DNA from 2 places in the Pseudomonas sp. PS02290 genome. Region 1 is predicted to be linked to the other one. Evidence: riboswitches for the same ligand, from Rfam matches in the RefSeq annotation. Region 1 holds a riboswitch; the other holds the start of a gene.
What was found. Region 1 has a riboswitch for cobalamin ahead of cobW (cobalamin biosynthesis protein CobW). Riboswitches for the same ligand answer to the same signal wherever they lie in the genome.
Positions count from the first base shown of each region.

Region 2: another riboswitch for cobalamin. It lies ahead of cobO (cob(I)yrinic acid a,c-diamide adenosyltransferase); the one in region 1 lies ahead of cobW (cobalamin biosynthesis protein CobW).

Region 1 is NZ_JASCOY010000065.1:12,352-20,182, reverse strand. Features, by position in the region: gene cobN (cobaltochelatase subunit CobN) at 1-2,109, opposite strand, end outside; gene cobW (cobalamin biosynthesis protein CobW) at 2,112-3,185, opposite strand; cobalamin riboswitch at 3,313-3,544, opposite strand; cobalamin riboswitch at 3,669-3,901, shown strand; gene QMX88_RS21830 (CbtB domain-containing protein) at 4,001-4,210, shown strand; gene QMX88_RS21825 (CbtA family protein) at 4,222-4,941, shown strand; gene QMX88_RS21820 (cobalamin biosynthesis protein) at 4,938-5,372, shown strand; gene cobM (precorrin-4 C(11)-methyltransferase) at 5,575-6,321, shown strand; gene nfuA (Fe-S biogenesis protein NfuA) at 6,417-7,010, opposite strand; gene QMX88_RS21805 (acyltransferase family protein) at 7,115-7,831, opposite strand, start outside.
Region 2 is NZ_JASCOY010000008.1:127,202-135,032, forward strand. Features, by position in the region: gene cobD (threonine-phosphate decarboxylase CobD) at 1-249, opposite strand, end outside; gene cbiB (adenosylcobinamide-phosphate synthase CbiB) at 242-1,150, opposite strand; gene bluB (5,6-dimethylbenzimidazole synthase) at 1,147-1,797, opposite strand; gene QMX88_RS06865 (cobyrinate a,c-diamide synthase) at 1,963-3,264, opposite strand; gene cobO (cob(I)yrinic acid a,c-diamide adenosyltransferase) at 3,261-3,872, opposite strand; cobalamin riboswitch at 3,980-4,205, opposite strand; gene QMX88_RS06875 (C40 family peptidase) at 4,333-4,869, opposite strand; gene QMX88_RS06880 (C40 family peptidase) at 4,957-5,646, opposite strand; gene QMX88_RS06885 (NAD-dependent deacylase) at 5,713-6,486, opposite strand; gene hda (DnaA regulatory inactivator Hda) at 6,495-7,199, opposite strand; gene QMX88_RS06895 (AI-2E family transporter) at 7,416-7,831, opposite strand, start outside.

The DNA.
Region 1 (7,831 bases):
GGGCGACTCGCCGAATACGTGCAAGCCGTCGCGGATCTGCGACTCCTTCAGGTCGCACAGGTAGGTGTCCAGACGCGGCAGCCACACGGCGGCGTCGGCCTCGCTGTTGGCGTCCCCGTCCATCGCCAGTTCGCGGTCGATGTGGGTCTCGCGCACCAGCCTGAGAATGTCTTTTTGCAGCTCCCTGGCGCGGCGCGGATCAAGCAGCTGCGCTTCGTAATATTCGTCCGCCAGCAGTTCAAGGTCGCGCAACGGACCGTAGGTTTCGGCGCGGGTCAGCGGTGGCATCAAGTGGTCGATGATCACCGCCTGGGTGCGGCGCTTGGCCTGGGCGCCCTCGCCCGGATCGTTGACGATGAACGGGTAGATATTCGGCATCGGGCCAAGGATCGCGTCCGGCCAGCAATACTCGGACAGACCGACGCCTTTGCCCGGCAGCCATTCCAGATTGCCGTGCTTGCCGACGTGGATGACAGCGTGAGCGCCATAGCGTTTGCGCAGCCAGAAGTAAAACGCCAGATAGCCGTGGGGCGGGACCAGATCAGGGTCGTGATACACCGCGCTGTGGTCCACGTTGTAGCCACGCGCCGGTTGAATGCCGACGAAGGTCATGCCGAAACGCAGGCCGGCGATCATCATCCGCCCGTCCCGACACATGGGGTCGGTGTCAGGGGCGCCCCATCGCGCGATGACTGCATCGCGATTGGCTTGCGGCAGCGCTTGAAACGCCGCCCTGTACTCGTCCATGGCCATGCTCTGGTGGCACGGCCGTCGATCGAGGCTGTCCGGGTCATTGGTGACGCCGCCGAGCAAGGCGTGAATCAGCGCAGTACCGGTCTCGGGCAAGTCCTCAACAGGGTAACCCTCCGCCTGCATGGCCTTAAGGATGTTCAGCGCGGCCGCTGGCGTGTCGAGGCCGACGCCGTTGCCGATGCGCCCGTCGCGGGTTGGATAGTTGGCCAGAATCAGCGCTACGCGCTTGTCGGTGTTGGCGGTGCGGGCGAGCAGCACCCAGCGCCGGGCCAGTTCGGCGACGAAATCCATGCGCTCCGGCTGGGCGCGGTAGCAAACCACGTCGGACTGACTGCGCTCGCTGTGCCAGGCCAGGTCCTTGAAGCTGATTGGCCGGCTGATGATGCGCCCGTCCAGTTCCGGCAGCGCGATGTGCATCGCCAGGTCTCGGGGGCCCAGCCCTTGGGCGCTTGCCTGCCAGGCGGGTTCGTTGTCCTGGGCGCAAATGGCCTGAATGACCGGGATGTCTCGGCGAAACGGCCGAACATCCGGCGCTTCCGGGCTGGATTGGGCGAAGCCGGTGGTGTTGAGAATCACCTCGCAATCCACCTCGTCGAGCCAGTCCTGTATCGCGCTCATGCAGCCGGCTTCCTTCAGGCTGGCGACGGCAATCGGCAACGGGTTCAGGCCCTGGGCCGACAAGCGCTCGCAGAACACATCGATGAAGCCGGTGTTGGCAGCCTGCAGGTGGGAGCGATAGAAAAGCACGGCCGCGACCGGCTGATCGGCGCGCCAGTCGGCCTGCCAGCGGGCCAGGTCGGCGTTGGCGTTCTGCGGGTGATAAATCACGGTGCGCGGCAGGGTCTGCGGCTCGGCCCACGGGTAGTCGCCGCCCAGCCAGCGTGTGGCGATGAAATTGAACAGCGCCAGCGCGTTGTGCTTGCCGCCCTGACGCAGGTAATGCCAGAGACGCTCGCGGTCTTCGACGGATTCCGTGCTCAGGCCGCTCAGCTCGGGGTCTGGCCGATCACAGCCCGGGATCAGAATCAGCTTCACGCCTTTCGCGGCCAGCTCCACCAGCCGCTCGACGCCGTAACGCCAGTAGCCGATGCCGCCGTGCAGGGAAATCAGGATGACTTTGGCGTGGCGCAGCACCTCGTCCACGTACAGATCCACCGACGCATGGTTTTGCACCTGCATCGGGTTGGCCAGGCGCAGGCTCGGGTAGCTATCCGGCAATTGCCGCGCGGTTTCAGCCAGCAGCGCCAGATTCGAGTCGGCGCTGCACAGGATCACCAGCTCGGCGGGCGTCTGGCCCAGGTCAGCGATGCTGTCGTCGGGGACGAAGCCGCCGGGCTGTGTACGCAGCAGGTGCATGGTTAGCCTTTTATGCCTGAGACTGCGTCGCGCAATTGCGCTTCAAGGACGCCGGCGTCGAGTTCCTGGCCGATCAGCACCAAGTGGGTTTCCCGGGCTTCGTCTGCTTTCCAGGCGCGGTCGAAATGCTTGTCGAAACGCGTGCCGACACCTTGCACCAACAAGCGCATGGGTTTGCCGGGAATGGCGGCGAAGCCTTTGACACGCAGGATGCCGTGCTGGACGACGGCCTGGGTCAGCGCGTCGAGCAACAGCGATTCGTCGGCCTGGGGAAGCGTGATGGAAATCGAGTCGAAGGCGTCATGGTCGTGATCATCATGATCGTCGCCTTCGTGGTGATCGTGGTGGGTCTTGCGCCCGTCGATGTGCAGCTCGGATTCGGCGCCCAGGCCCAGCAATACGCTGATCGGCAGCTGGCCCCTGTTCGCTTCGACGATCTTCACCGCCGGCGGCAGTTCTTCGGCGACTTCGGCACGCACGGCGGCGAGAGCATCCGCGTCGAGCATGTCGGCCTTGTTCAGCACGACGAGGTCGGCGCTGGCCAGTTGGTCGGCGAACAGTTCGTGCAGCGGCGATTCGTGATCCAGGTTCGGATCGAGCTTGCGCTGGGCGTCGACTTGGTCCGGGAACGCGGCGAAGGTGCCTGCGAGCACGGCCGGGCTGTCGACTACGGTGATCACGGCGTCGACGGTGCAGGCGTTGCGGATTTCCGGCCACTGGAAGGCTTGGACCAGGGGTTTCGGCAGGGCCAGACCCGAGGTTTCGATGAGGATGTGATCGAGGTCGCCACGACGGGCAACCAGTTCCTGCATCACCGGGAAAAACTCTTCCTGAACGGTGCAGCACAGGCAGCCGTTGGCCAGTTCGTACACGCGACCGACGGCTTCTTCTTCGGTGCAGCCGATGGTGCATTGCTTGAGGATGTCGCCATCGATGCCCAGTTCGCCGAATTCATTGACGATGACGGCGATGCGTCGGCCTTCGGCGTTGTCGAGCATGTGCCGCAGCAAGGTGGTTTTGCCCGAGCCGAGAAAGCCGGTGACGATGGTGACGGGGAGTTTGGCCAGTGTTTTCATCGGTTGCCCTCAGGCGTGCGGCGGGGCAACGAGGACGAAAGCAGCGCAGGCCGGTGGAAGCAGGCGCGCGGTTCGATTCGCCACCGGATCACCCCGCCCGGTTGTAGTGGAATTCCTCGGCCGCTTGCAGGCGGTCCGATTCGAGGCAGGTCTCCTGGCTCACGGCGGCCGGTCGCTGATAGGCATCATCAGGCGACCGGTATTCATCGCGCCTTCCCGCTCGCGCAGTGGCTGTGCAATGAAGCTGTCCGTTTACAGTTGCGGGGGCAGCTGCGGCTTGATACCGCATTCCCTTCTTAGCGCCGGTGGCCTTGGTAGTTGATAAAGGCGCCCGGCGAACCTCAAGTGCGCAAGGCTACGCAGTGACTGGAGGCCGGTCAATCGCGCTTTGCAATGATCGCCGCACCAATTGACGCACCGATCGCTGCATTGATTGACGCATCGGCTGAAGGGCCGATTGACGAGCCAAACAGCCCGTGGTCTGCTACACACCTTGTTACGGGTGCCCTTCACAGGGTGAAACGGGAAACCGGTGCGTACAGACCTTCGGGTGTGTATCAGTCCGGTGCTGCCCCCGCAACGGTAAGCGAGTGAAGAGTCAGATCCACTGTGTCGGCAACGATATGGGAAGGCGATTCTTGAAGGCACGACGGCTGTCACGGCTGATGCATGTGCCCCTCGCGAGCCCGGAGACCGGCCCGATAACGCTACATAACACAACCCGCGGTGGGCGGGCGCTGTTGATCACTGCCGGCCTTCGCCTGCGGAGTCTTCGCGTCTTTCCGTCCGCTGAATCCACTTCAGAGGGAAGCGCCATGTCCATCAGCACACCCCGCCAGACGTCCGGCACCAGCACAAACACCACAACAGCCGTGACCGCCACCCAAAGCCAGCGCCTTGTCGCCGCCGTCAGCGCGATGTTTCTCGGTGCGTTTCTGGTGTACTTCGCCGGTTTCTCCCACATCGATGCGGTGCACAACGCAGCACACGACACCCGCCACAGCTCCGCCTTCCCGTGCCATTGAGACCCGCCGCCATGTTCAAGCGAATTGCGCAAACGGCCGGGTTCACCGGACTGCTCGCCGCCCTGTTGTTGACGCTGCTGCAGAGCTTCTCGGTGGCGCCACTGATCCTGCAGGCGGAGACCTACGAAAAGGCCCCGGCTGCTGAGATGCACGAGCACGCCGAGGGTGCGATGGCCGGCCACGTCCATGACGCCGAAGCCTGGGAGCCGGAAGACGGCTGGCAGCGCGTGCTGTCCACCACCGGCGGCAATCTGGTGGTCGCGGTCGGCTTCGCCCTGATGCTGGCGGCGCTGTACACCCTGCGTACGCCGACCAGTGCCCGCGAAGGCGTGCTGTGGGGGTTGGCCGGTTATGCGGTGTTCGTGCTGGCGCCCACTCTCGGTTTGCCGCCCGAGCTGCCCGGCACTGTCGCGGCAGACCTGACACAACGGCAGATCTGGTGGGTCGGCACCGCCGCCTCCACGGCTGCAGGCCTGGCGTTGATCGTGTTTGCCCGGCACTGGCTGTTGAAGGCCTTGGGCGCGGTGATCCTGGTGGTGCCGCATATCGTCGGCGCGCCGCAACCGGCGGTGCATTCGGCACTGGCGCCGGAAGCCCTTGAAGCGCAATTCAAGATCGCGTCGCTGCTGACCAATGCGGTTTTCTGGATTGCCCTGGGCTGGATCAGCGCCTGGTTGTTTCGGCGCAATGAAGCGACCGCGACGCACGTCGGTTTGAAGCCTGCTCTGTGAATGAAGTGCGCGATCGGCCGCTGTGGGTGGTCGGTCTGGGCTGCCAGCGCGGCTGTTCGGCGCTGGAGCTTCGGCAGTTGATGGAGGATGGGTTGCGGGAGGGTCGTCTTCAGCTGAAAGACGTTGCCGCCCTCGCCTCCATTGACGGCAAGTCGGCTGAGGTAGGGCTGCTGGTACTGGGTCATGAGCTGGGGCTGACGATCGGGTTTTTCAGCGCGGGTGATCTGGCGGCTTACGAGGCACAGCTGACTTACCGTTCGGACATAGCTTTCGAACGCACCGGCTGCTACGGCGTGGCAGAAAGCGCGGCGCTGGCGATGGTGACACGGTTGACCGGCGCGCCCGCGACCTTGGTCATCCCCCGCCGAAAAAGCCCCCACGCGACCTTTGCTCTGGCAACCGCAAACGTTAGGGTTGGAGCAATCTCATAGGCCGGCTCAACCTTGTAGGACCGGCTAGAACTGTAGGACCGGCTTTAGCCGGGAAGGCGTCAGTGGTCCCACCGCAGATTTTGCTGGTGTGCCCGAGGGCCCCTTCCCGGCTAAAGCCAGTCCTACAAAGTCAGACCGAGTGCGCTCAGGGAGAATGCATCCGACGAGCCACTGCTCAAATGAACCCCAATCAGGACACCCCATGACTGTTTTTTTCATCGGCGCCGGCCCCGGCGATCCGGACCTGATCACTGTCAAAGGCCAGCGGCTGATCCGCTCCTGCCCGGTGATCATTTACGCCGGTTCCCTGGTGCCTGAAGCGGTGCTGGAAGGTCATCAGGCAGTTCAGGTCACCAACAGCGCTCCATTGCACCTTCAGCAGATCATCGAGCTGATGAAATCCGCTCATGCACAGGGCCAGGACGTGGCGCGTGTGCATTCCGGCGATCCGAGCCTGTATGGCGCGGTCGGCGAACAAATCCGCTGCCTGCGCGAGCTGCAGATCCCCTTCGAAATCATCCCCGGCGTCACCGCCACCGCCGCCTGCGCCGCGTTGCTCGGGACAGAGCTGACGCTGCCGGACATCTCCCAGAGCGTGATCCTGACCCGCTACGCCGACAAAACCGACATGCCCGAAGGCGAAAGCCTGGGCGATCTGGCACGGCACCGGGCAACCATGGCGATCCATCTGGGGGTCAATAACCTCGGCAAGATCGTCGCCGAGCTGACGCCGCACTATGGCGCCGACTGCCCCATCGCCGTGGTGCATCGCGCCAGCTGGCCGGATCAGGATTGGGTCACCGGCACACTGGCAGACATCGAGGAGAAGGTGCGGATCAAGGGATTTCGTCGCACCGCGCTGATCCTGGTGGGTCGGGTACTGGGCAACGACGTGTTCAGCGAGTCATCGCTGTATCGCGCGGGCCATGCCCATGTGTTCAGGCCCTAGCGTGCGCCTCTAGACCTTGGCGAGCGCCCACAAAAAAGCCCCGAACCCGTCGGGGCTTGCCTGCAACACCATACTTCCTGGTATCACACGTTGACTCAGTAGTACGCGTTTTCTTTCTGAGTGTGGTCGGTCACGTCACGCACACCGGTCAGCTCGGGGATGCGCTCCAGCAATGTGCGCTCGATGCCTTCCTTGAGCGTGACATCTGCCTGACCGCAACCCTGGCAACCACCGCCAAACTGGAGAATGGCGACATTTGCCTCATCTTCTTCCACCACCTCGATCAAGGTCACCTGGCCGCCGTGACTGGCGAGGCCCGGGTTGATCTCGGTCTGCAGGTAGTAATTGATACGCTCGTTGATCGGGCTGTCGGCGTTGACCATCGGCACTTTGGCGTTTGGCGCCTTGATGGTCAGTTGACCACCCATGCGGTCAGTCGCGTAATCGACAACGGCATCGTCCAGAAACGCTTCGCTGAACGCGTCGATCCAGGCGGTGAAGCTTTTCAGGCCGATGGCCGTGTCTTCAGGTTTCTCTTCGCCCGGCTTGCAGTAGGCAATGCAGGTTTCAGCGTATTGGGTGCCAGGCTGGGTAATAAACACGCGGATGCCGATGCCGGGGGTGTTCTGCTTTTCCAGCAGATCGGCCAGGTAATCGTGGGCGGCATCAGTAATCGTAATAGCGGTCATGAAAATTCCTCGCAGACGTGGGGCGCAGTTTACGCCAATCAACTGCGCCTGACAAAGCCCTAGTGTTTTAGTCAGGTAAGCGGTTTGCCTCGACTAAAAACCCGTCATGACAGAGCTGCTTCCTTGCTCGCCCTTCTCTGATCCAGCCATCCCTTCATGCGTCGGTACAGGCCCTTCTCGATCCACTCATAACTGAGCCACGCCCCCAGGGCGATGACCGGCACACAGACGGCAAACACCACGTACGGGTTAATGCCATAACGCTCGCTCACCAGCCAGCCCGCGTACAGCACCAGCACGTGGAGCAGGTACACCGAATACGAGCAATCGCCCATGACTTTGAGAAGGCGGTAGTTACGCAGATAGGGTTCGAGGGAGATGCAGGCCACCACAATCACAGCGCTCGGCAGGCCCCAATTGATGATGCGAGGCGCCGGTTGCAGGTGGTCGATGGTGAACAGCGCGGCGCCGATCGCGATCAATGGCAACCACAACCGTTCGCTGATCCAGCCCCGGCGATACATCACGCCGACGAAGATGCCGAGGAGGAATTCGTAAACGATGTCATTGGCGTAGAACCGGCTGACCAGCCCCGACCGACCCAGCACGTCGGTAATGGCGAACAGCGCCGCCGCCAGAATCAACGGGCGCAGCCGTTGCTGAAACAGAAAAACCATCGAGAACAGGACGTAGAACAGCATCTCGTAGTTCAGCGTCCAGCCCACGTTGAGGGTGGGATAAAGGCCGTAACCGCCGGGGTTTTCCGAAGGGATGAACAGCAGCGACAGCACAAAGCTCTGCCAGTCGACCACCTGGTGGGG
Region 2 (7,831 bases), on a different contig from region 1:
CAGACGCGGCAGCGCCTGAATCGCCGCTTGGGAACCGGCCACCGGCAGTACGTCCGTGGCGCCGTAGTAGCGGCGGGCGGCGGCTTCCAGACCGTCATCGGTTTCCGGCAGGCGCGCCCAGGCCGCTTCCGGGATCGCCGGGATTGGCCACGACCACGGCGAAATCCCGCTGGACAGGTCCAGCCAGTCCGCCTCATCAATGCCATATTTCAGGACTGCGCCACGCAATCGGCCGCCGTGTTCAAGCATAGAATTCTGTCCCCAGACACAAAATCAGCAACCACAGCCACACGCCGCGCTGCACCAGTTGCCAGCCTCGATCGATGGAGTCCGCGTCCGCCGGCACGCCTTCGCCCAGGGTCGCGCGCTCATGCAGCTCGCCGTGATAAATCGCCGGGCCACCCAGCTCGACGCCCAGCGCACCGGCGCCGGCGGCCATCACCGGGCCTGCGTTGGGGCTGTCCCACTTCGGGGCCTGGGTGCGCCAGCAGCGCAGGGCCAGTCGGGTGTTGCCCAGCAGCGCGTAGGTCAACGCCACCAATCGTGCAGGAATGTAGTTGAGCAAGTCGTCGATTTTCGCCGCCGCCCAGCCGAAGCGTTCGAAGCGCTCGTTGCGATAGCCCCACATGGCGTCGAGGGTGTTGCTCAGGCGATAGAGCACAACGCCCGGCGCGCCCAGCACGACGAACCAGAAGATCGCCGCGAACACCGCGTCGCTGCCGTTTTCCAGCACCGATTCGGTGGCCGCACGGGCCACTTCGGTGCTGTCCAGCTCGGCGGTCTGGCGACTGACCAGATAGCCGACGCGCCGACGCGCTTCGGGCAGATCGTCGCTGCGCAGCGCCTGGGCGACCGGCTCGACGTGCTCGCCCAGACTGCGCAGACCCAACGCGCAGTACAGCGCCAGCACTTCCACCAGCCAGCCAACGAACGGCAGCCAGCTGAGCAACGTGGCGATCAGGGTCAGCGGAATCACGGCGATGAACCACGCCGTCACGCCATGGCTGCGCCAGCCCCGGCCGGCAGCATTCAGGCGCTGTTCGATGCGCTCGGCAAAACGGCCGAACGCCACCAGCGGGTGGTTCCGTTTTGGCTCGCCGAGCAACGCGTCCAGCGCGACCCCGGCGACGCTCAATAACGCCACACTCATGCAATCACTCCCCATGTGTTCTCGTAGACCAACTCTTGCAACGCGCGCGGCTGCGCCCAGCCCTCCAGCACCAGCATCGGCGCCGGGTAAAATTCCTTGACCGGGCCGAGGCACAGGATCGCCAGGGGTTTTGAACCGGTTGGCATCTTCAGCAGATCCGCCAGGGCCTGGGGATCGAACAGCGACACCCAGCCCATGCCCAGGCCCTCGGCACGGGCCGCCAGCCAGAGGTTCTGGATCGCGCAAGACAACGACGCCATGTCCATTTCCGGCAGGGTCCGGCGGCCGAAGATGTGTTTGTCGCGGTCGTCCATCAACGCAGCGACCAATACCTCGGCGCAGTCGCTGATGCCCTCGACCTTCAGCTTCATGAAATCGTCGGACCGCTCGCCCAAGGCTTCGGCGGTGCGAATGCGTTCCTCCTCCACCTGCGCCTGAATCTGCGTGCGCAAGGCCGGATCGGTGATGCGCAGGAAACGCCACGGCTGCATCAAACCGACGCTCGGCGCGTGGTGGGCGGCTTCGAGCAGACGGGCCAGCAACTCCGGCGCGACGGTGCCCCCGCAGAAGTGACGCATGTCGCGACGCTCGGCGATGGCGCGGTAAACGGCGGCGCGTTCGGGGTCAGTGAAGGTGTGTTCAGTCATGGCTCGCCTGTCCCGCGCGTGAAACACAGCAATCACCTGCGATGCGCCCCATGTAGGAGTGAGCTTGCTCGCGAAAGCGGTTTTTCAGACAAGGAGTGGGATCGGACGCGCCCACTTCGCGAGCAGGCTCGCTCCCACAGAATGCGGCGGTTGAATTAGATGGGCTCATGGCAAAAACAGCGCCGCCATCGCCTGGGGATTCGAGGGGAAGTAGAAATGCACGTAGGACGCAGTCATGCGCCCTTCGCGGTACACCGCTTCGGCGCCGCGCCCGCCATTGGGGCTGAGGCCGCGGGCGATGGGAGTCAGCTCGGTGCTGGTCAGGGAGTGGTGATAGGTGTGGCCGCGCAGGGTGCCTTCCGGCAGCTCGACCGATTGCAGGGCCAGGGCGGCCAGACGCTTTTGCATCACGGCTTCCCCCTTGAGCAAGCCCACCCCTTCGGCGCGCTGGCCGTCGACATCGGTCAGGGCATCGAGCAGATACAACATCCCGCCGCATTCGGCGAGCAAGGGTTTGCCGGCGGCGTGGTGCGCGCGAATCGCGGCGAGCATGCTGTGGTTTTCCGCCAGCGCCGTGTGATGCAGTTCCGGGTAACCGCCCGGCAGATACAGGCTGTCGGCGTCGGGTAATTCGCGGTCGCGGATCGGCGAAAAGAACGACAGTTCGGCGCCCATCTCCCGCAACAGGTCGAGGCTGGCACCGTAGAAAAACGCAAACGCCTCGTCGTGGGCGATGGCGATTTTCACGCCGGCCAGCAGCGGTTCGGCCGGCACGAATTCCGGCGCGGTAAAGGTCACGGACGGTGGCAACGTGGCGTCGCAGGTGCTGGCCAGCGCGGTGGCAGCAGCGTCGAGGCGCATGTCCAGATCATTCAGTTCGCTCGCCTGAACCAGCCCGAGGTGCCGGCTGGGCAGCTCAATGCCGGTTTCACGGGACAACGCGCCGTACCAGCGCAGGCCTTCGGTCAGGCTGCCTTCGAGCAACTGCGCGTGGCGCACTGTGCCGACGCGATTGGCCAGCACGCCGGCGAATGGCAGATCCGGCTGATAGCGCGCCAACCCCAGCGCCAGGGCGCCAAAGGTCTGGGCCATGGCCGTGCCGTCAATCACCCCCAGCACCGGCACGCCGAAACGCCGGGCCAGGTCTGCGCTGGACGGCGTACCGTCGAACAAGCCCATGACGCCTTCGATGAGGATCAGGTCGGCGTCGGCGGCGGCTTCCCACAACAGGCGCCGGCTTTCGGCCTCGCCGATCATCCACATGTCCAGTTGGTACACCGGATGGCCGCTGGCGCGTTCGAGAATCATCGGGTCGAGAAAGTCCGGCCCGCATTTGAACACCCGCACCTTGCGCCCCTGATTGCGATGCAGACGGGCCAGTGCGGCGGTGACGGTGGTTTTGCCCTGACCGGACGCGGGCGCGGCGATCAATACTGCCGGGCAGTGCCGGGGCTGGCGCTCACTCACAGTTCGATGCCTTTCTGCGCCTTGATGCCGGCTTGAAAGGCATGCTTGACCACGCCGATATCGGAAACGGTATCGGACAAGTCGATCAGTTCCTGCTTCGCCCCGCGACCGGTGACGATCACGTGCTGCATCGGCGGGCGTGCCTGCAAATCGCTCAGCACCTGCTCCAGGTCCAGATAGCCGTGCTTGAGGGCAATGTTCAGCTCATCAAGCACGACCATGCCGATAGAGGCGTCCTTGAGCATTTCCCGGGTCACGGCCCAGGCGGCTTCGGCCGCGGCAATGTCACGCTGGCGGTCCTGGGTTTCCCAGGTGAAGCCCTCGCCCATCACGTGGTAACGCACTTGTTCGGGAAAGCGGCGGAAGAACAGCTCTTCGCCGGTGCTGTGGCGGCCTTTGATGAACTGCACGACGCCGCACTGCATGCCATGGCCCATGGCGCGGGCCAGCATGCCGAAGGCCGAGCTGCTTTTGCCTTTGCCGTTGCCGGTCAGGACCAACAGCAATCCGCATTCATTTGGCGCGCTGGAAATGCGCTCGTCCATCACCGCCTTTTTGCGCAGCATGCGCGCCAGGTGGCGTTCGTCACGTTCGGGGGATTCGCTCATCTCAGCTCTCCGCTTGAGGGCAGGTGTGGCAAACGGAGGGCACAGGCAAAGACTGTCAGCAGGCACCGGACAAGGCCCGGCCTGCAGCAGAGCATCGCCCTCCGTGATGCTGTTCGATGGATCAGGCCGGTCTCCGGACTCATGAGTTGCCACAACCGTGGCAGGCCAGGCGCCTTCCCATGCTCAGCGAACACAGTGGCATTGTGCGTGGCCTTGACTCATTTACCGTTGCGGAGGCAGCGCCGGAATTGATCGCACGAGCAATCGCACCGGCTTCCCTGTTTCACCCTGTGGACCAACAAGGTCCCGGGCACCTGAAACATGGCGCGAAGGTTAGAGGGTTGACTGGGGAGCGTCAATCGACCCGTGGGCAGAGCGCCCACGGGTTAACGGGATCTCACCCTGGAGTGCACAGGTGTTCCTGCAGCAACAGCCCATGAACACGTTGCCTCAAAAACGACTATTGCCTGGCCAAGTTCGACGGCTGGATAACGCGCTTGGCATTCAGCCAGGCCTTTTGCCAATAAGGCTTGTCCAGGCTGTCGAGTTTGACGGTGCCGCCGGTGGCCGGTGCATGAACGAATCGCCCTTCCCCGACGTAGATGCCGGCGTGGCTGACGTGGGAGCCGCCGCCCGTGGCGAAGAACACCAGATCACCGGTCTGTAACTGGCTGCGGTCGATGTCCGGGCCACGCAGGGTGATCATTTCCCGCGTGGATCGCGGCAAGGTGATACCGGCAGCGTCGTGGTAGACATAGCCGATCAGGCCGCTGCAATCGAAACCCGAATCAGGCGTGTTGCCGCCCCAGCGATAGGGCGTGCCAACGAGGCCGATCGCGCGCAACAGAACGTCGTCGGCGAGCGGTGAAGAAAACTGGGGAGGAGCGGAGACCACAGGCCGGTAGACGACCTTGCGTGGAGCAGGCGGTGGAGTGCTGGAACATGCGGCCAGCAGCACAGCCAGAGAGGCGACGATCAGGCGAACCGTTAACGACATAAACACGACAACCTGTGCGGGATGCAGCTTACTTTGCCGAGGGCCGGGGTCGCGCGCAAGAGGGGTTAGCCCTTTGCGCGCCCGGAATTAACGGGTTTGGCGCTTGATTGTAGTCGAGCTCATCGCGGTGGTGGTTGCAGGTACCGTTGAGGGTGCCATCGCCAGCGCGCGTTTGGCTTCGATGAACGTCTTGGCCCAGTAAGCATCGTCGAGGCTGTCGACGCGGACACCACCGCTGCGGCGGCTGCTGGAGTGGATGAATTGATCATCGCCCAGGTAGATGCCCGCATGGCTGACACGACCACGGCCGGCAGTGCTGAAGAACAGCAGGTCGCCTGGCTTGAGGTCATTGCGTTTAACGAGAGGGGCGTCGATGTTGATCATTTCGCGGGAGGAACGCGGCAGGCTCATGCCCGCCTCTTCGCGGAAGAGATAACCGATGAAACCGCTGCAGTCGAAACCAGAGGTGGTCGACGTGCCGCCGAAGCGATAGCGAGTGCCTATCAGGGATTTGCCGCGCTCGAGGATGCTGTCAGCCAGAACCGGCAGGCGGTACGGCTTGTTATCGGCAAATTGAGCGAGCTCGTCTTCGGTGGCGACTTCGTCATCCAGTACGGAGGATGCGTAATCGGCACGATTGCTGGCGGATTGAGCGGTGGCAGAGTCCCGGAACTGGGGGCTTTGCGACTGTTGTTGCGACGTCGGCATCTGGGCCGCACAGCCGAACAACAGCGTTACGAGTGCGAGAGGCACGAGGGGTGCGAAGCGGTTTAGCATGTGCACGACCGTGGCTGAAGTGTAAAGAAGCCGAGACTATGCCTTCAATCGTACCCATTTGCAAATTCAATCGAAACAAATGTGACTTACGATGTCGTCCATCACTTCTAAGGCTCTACACCGCAGAAACGCATCCATGTGCGCGGAATGATCGGTCGGCGAAGGGTTTATCTCGGCAGTAAAGCCTCCCGTCACCCGAGCGCGCAGCATGGGCTCATGAATGTATGGGAAGCTGGCGGTGGTTCCAATGCTGAGCACAGCGTCAAAGCCTTTTGCCATCTCTTCCTGAAGCACGTTCAGTGCCAACTCTGGCAACATCTCCTCAAACAACACCACCGATGGCCTCAAAACGCCAGTGCAGCGGGCGCACAGCGGTGGCAGTGGTCGGTTGAGGCGCTCGCTCAACAGCGGATCCTCGGCGCCACAAGATTGACAGTAGAGCGGCGCCAACTGGCCATGAATTTCGATCAGGCGTTCTGGCGGACTGCCCGCAGCGCGATGATAGCCGTCGACGTTTTGCGTCAACACCCAGCATTCCGGCTTGCGCCGCTGCAATTCGGCGATGGCATAGTGCGCCGCATTGGGACGTCCGCCCAGGCAAGCGCTGCCCAATTGTGCAATGTATTTCCAGCACAGCGCCGGATCACGACGCAGCATCGGGCCGGACAACGCCATTTCGATCGGCAGGCCGTCGTCGGTCTCGCCGTTGTACAGACCACCGACACCGCGATAGGTCGGCAAACCCGAATCCGCCGAAAGGCCAGCACCGGTGATGATCAGGATGCGTGTGGCATGGCGCAGGGCCGCGGCGGTTTGCAGGACCAAAGCCTGATCGACCACGGACGCGCTTACCAACCGAGGGTTTCTTTCAGGAACGGAATGGTCAGCTTGCGCTGGGCCTGCAGTGAGGCTTGATCGAGCTGTTCAAGCAGGTCGAACAGCGCACTCATGCTGCGCTTGCCGCGGGTGAGGATGAAATGCCCCACTTCGTCGGTGAGGTGCAGGCCCCGGCGGGACGCGCGCAATTGCAGGGCGCGGAGTTTTTCTTCGTCGGACAACAGGCGCATCTGGAACACCAGCGCCATGGTCAGCCGTGATTTCAAGTCCGCCAGCTTGACCGGCAGCTCCCGGGGCGAGCATGACGCGGCGATGAGCAAGCGTCGGCCACTGTCGCGCAGCCGGTTGAACAGGTGGAACAAGGCCTCTTCCCATTCAGGCTTGCCAACCACCGCCTGAAGGTCATCGAGGCACACCAGTTCGTACTGCTCCAGATGATCGAACAGGCCGATGCCCTGATCGAGCAGCTCGGCCATCGGCAGATAAACCGCTGGCTCGCCCATCTGTTCGAATCGCAGGCAGGCAGCCTGCAACAGGTGCGTGCGCCCTACCCCGTTCTTGCCCCACAGATAGATGAGGCTTTCCGTCCAGCCGGCCTCGGCTTCGCACAGCCGCTCGACATAGCCGAGTGCAGCGGCATTGGCGCCTGGATAGTAATTGATGAAGGTGGCGTCATCACGCAGACGCACACTCAGGGGCAGCTGAACTGGTTTCATGCTGGCTGAACGGTTCGTGACGAACCGCCAAGGGGCCTCTGTGAAAAGTGCGCAAAGTCTATACCCGCAGGGCTGGCCGCACAATGCGGCAGACCGCCAGCAAAATCAAAGGCTTGCGTATGTCACTGGTATCACTGGGGAATACGGGCAAAACCCGCCGAGAAAGGAGGCGCGCGGTGAGCACCGCGCGCCGGTACGCATCCTGATTCGCGGGAATCAGAGATCCGGGTCGTCCAGACCGCCGTAGATGTCCGAATCCTTGTACAGGTCATGAACATGGCGCACCAGGACCATGATCACCGCCGCCACCGGCAGGGCCAGCAGGATGCCGGTGAACCCGAACAGCTCGCCGCCCGCCAGAATCGCGAAGATCACCGCAACCGGGTGCAGACCGATGCGATCACCCACCAGCAACGGGGTCAGCACCATGCCTTCCAGTGCCTGACCGACCATGAACACCGCGACGATGCCCAGCATCGGATACAGGTCGCCGCCGAACTGGAAGAAGCCCGCCAGAATCGCCGAGCCGATGCCGATCACGAAACCCATGTATGGCACGATGGCCGCCAGGCCGGCAATGACACCGATCAACAGACCCAGCTCCAGCCCGACCAGCATCAGGCCGGCGGCGT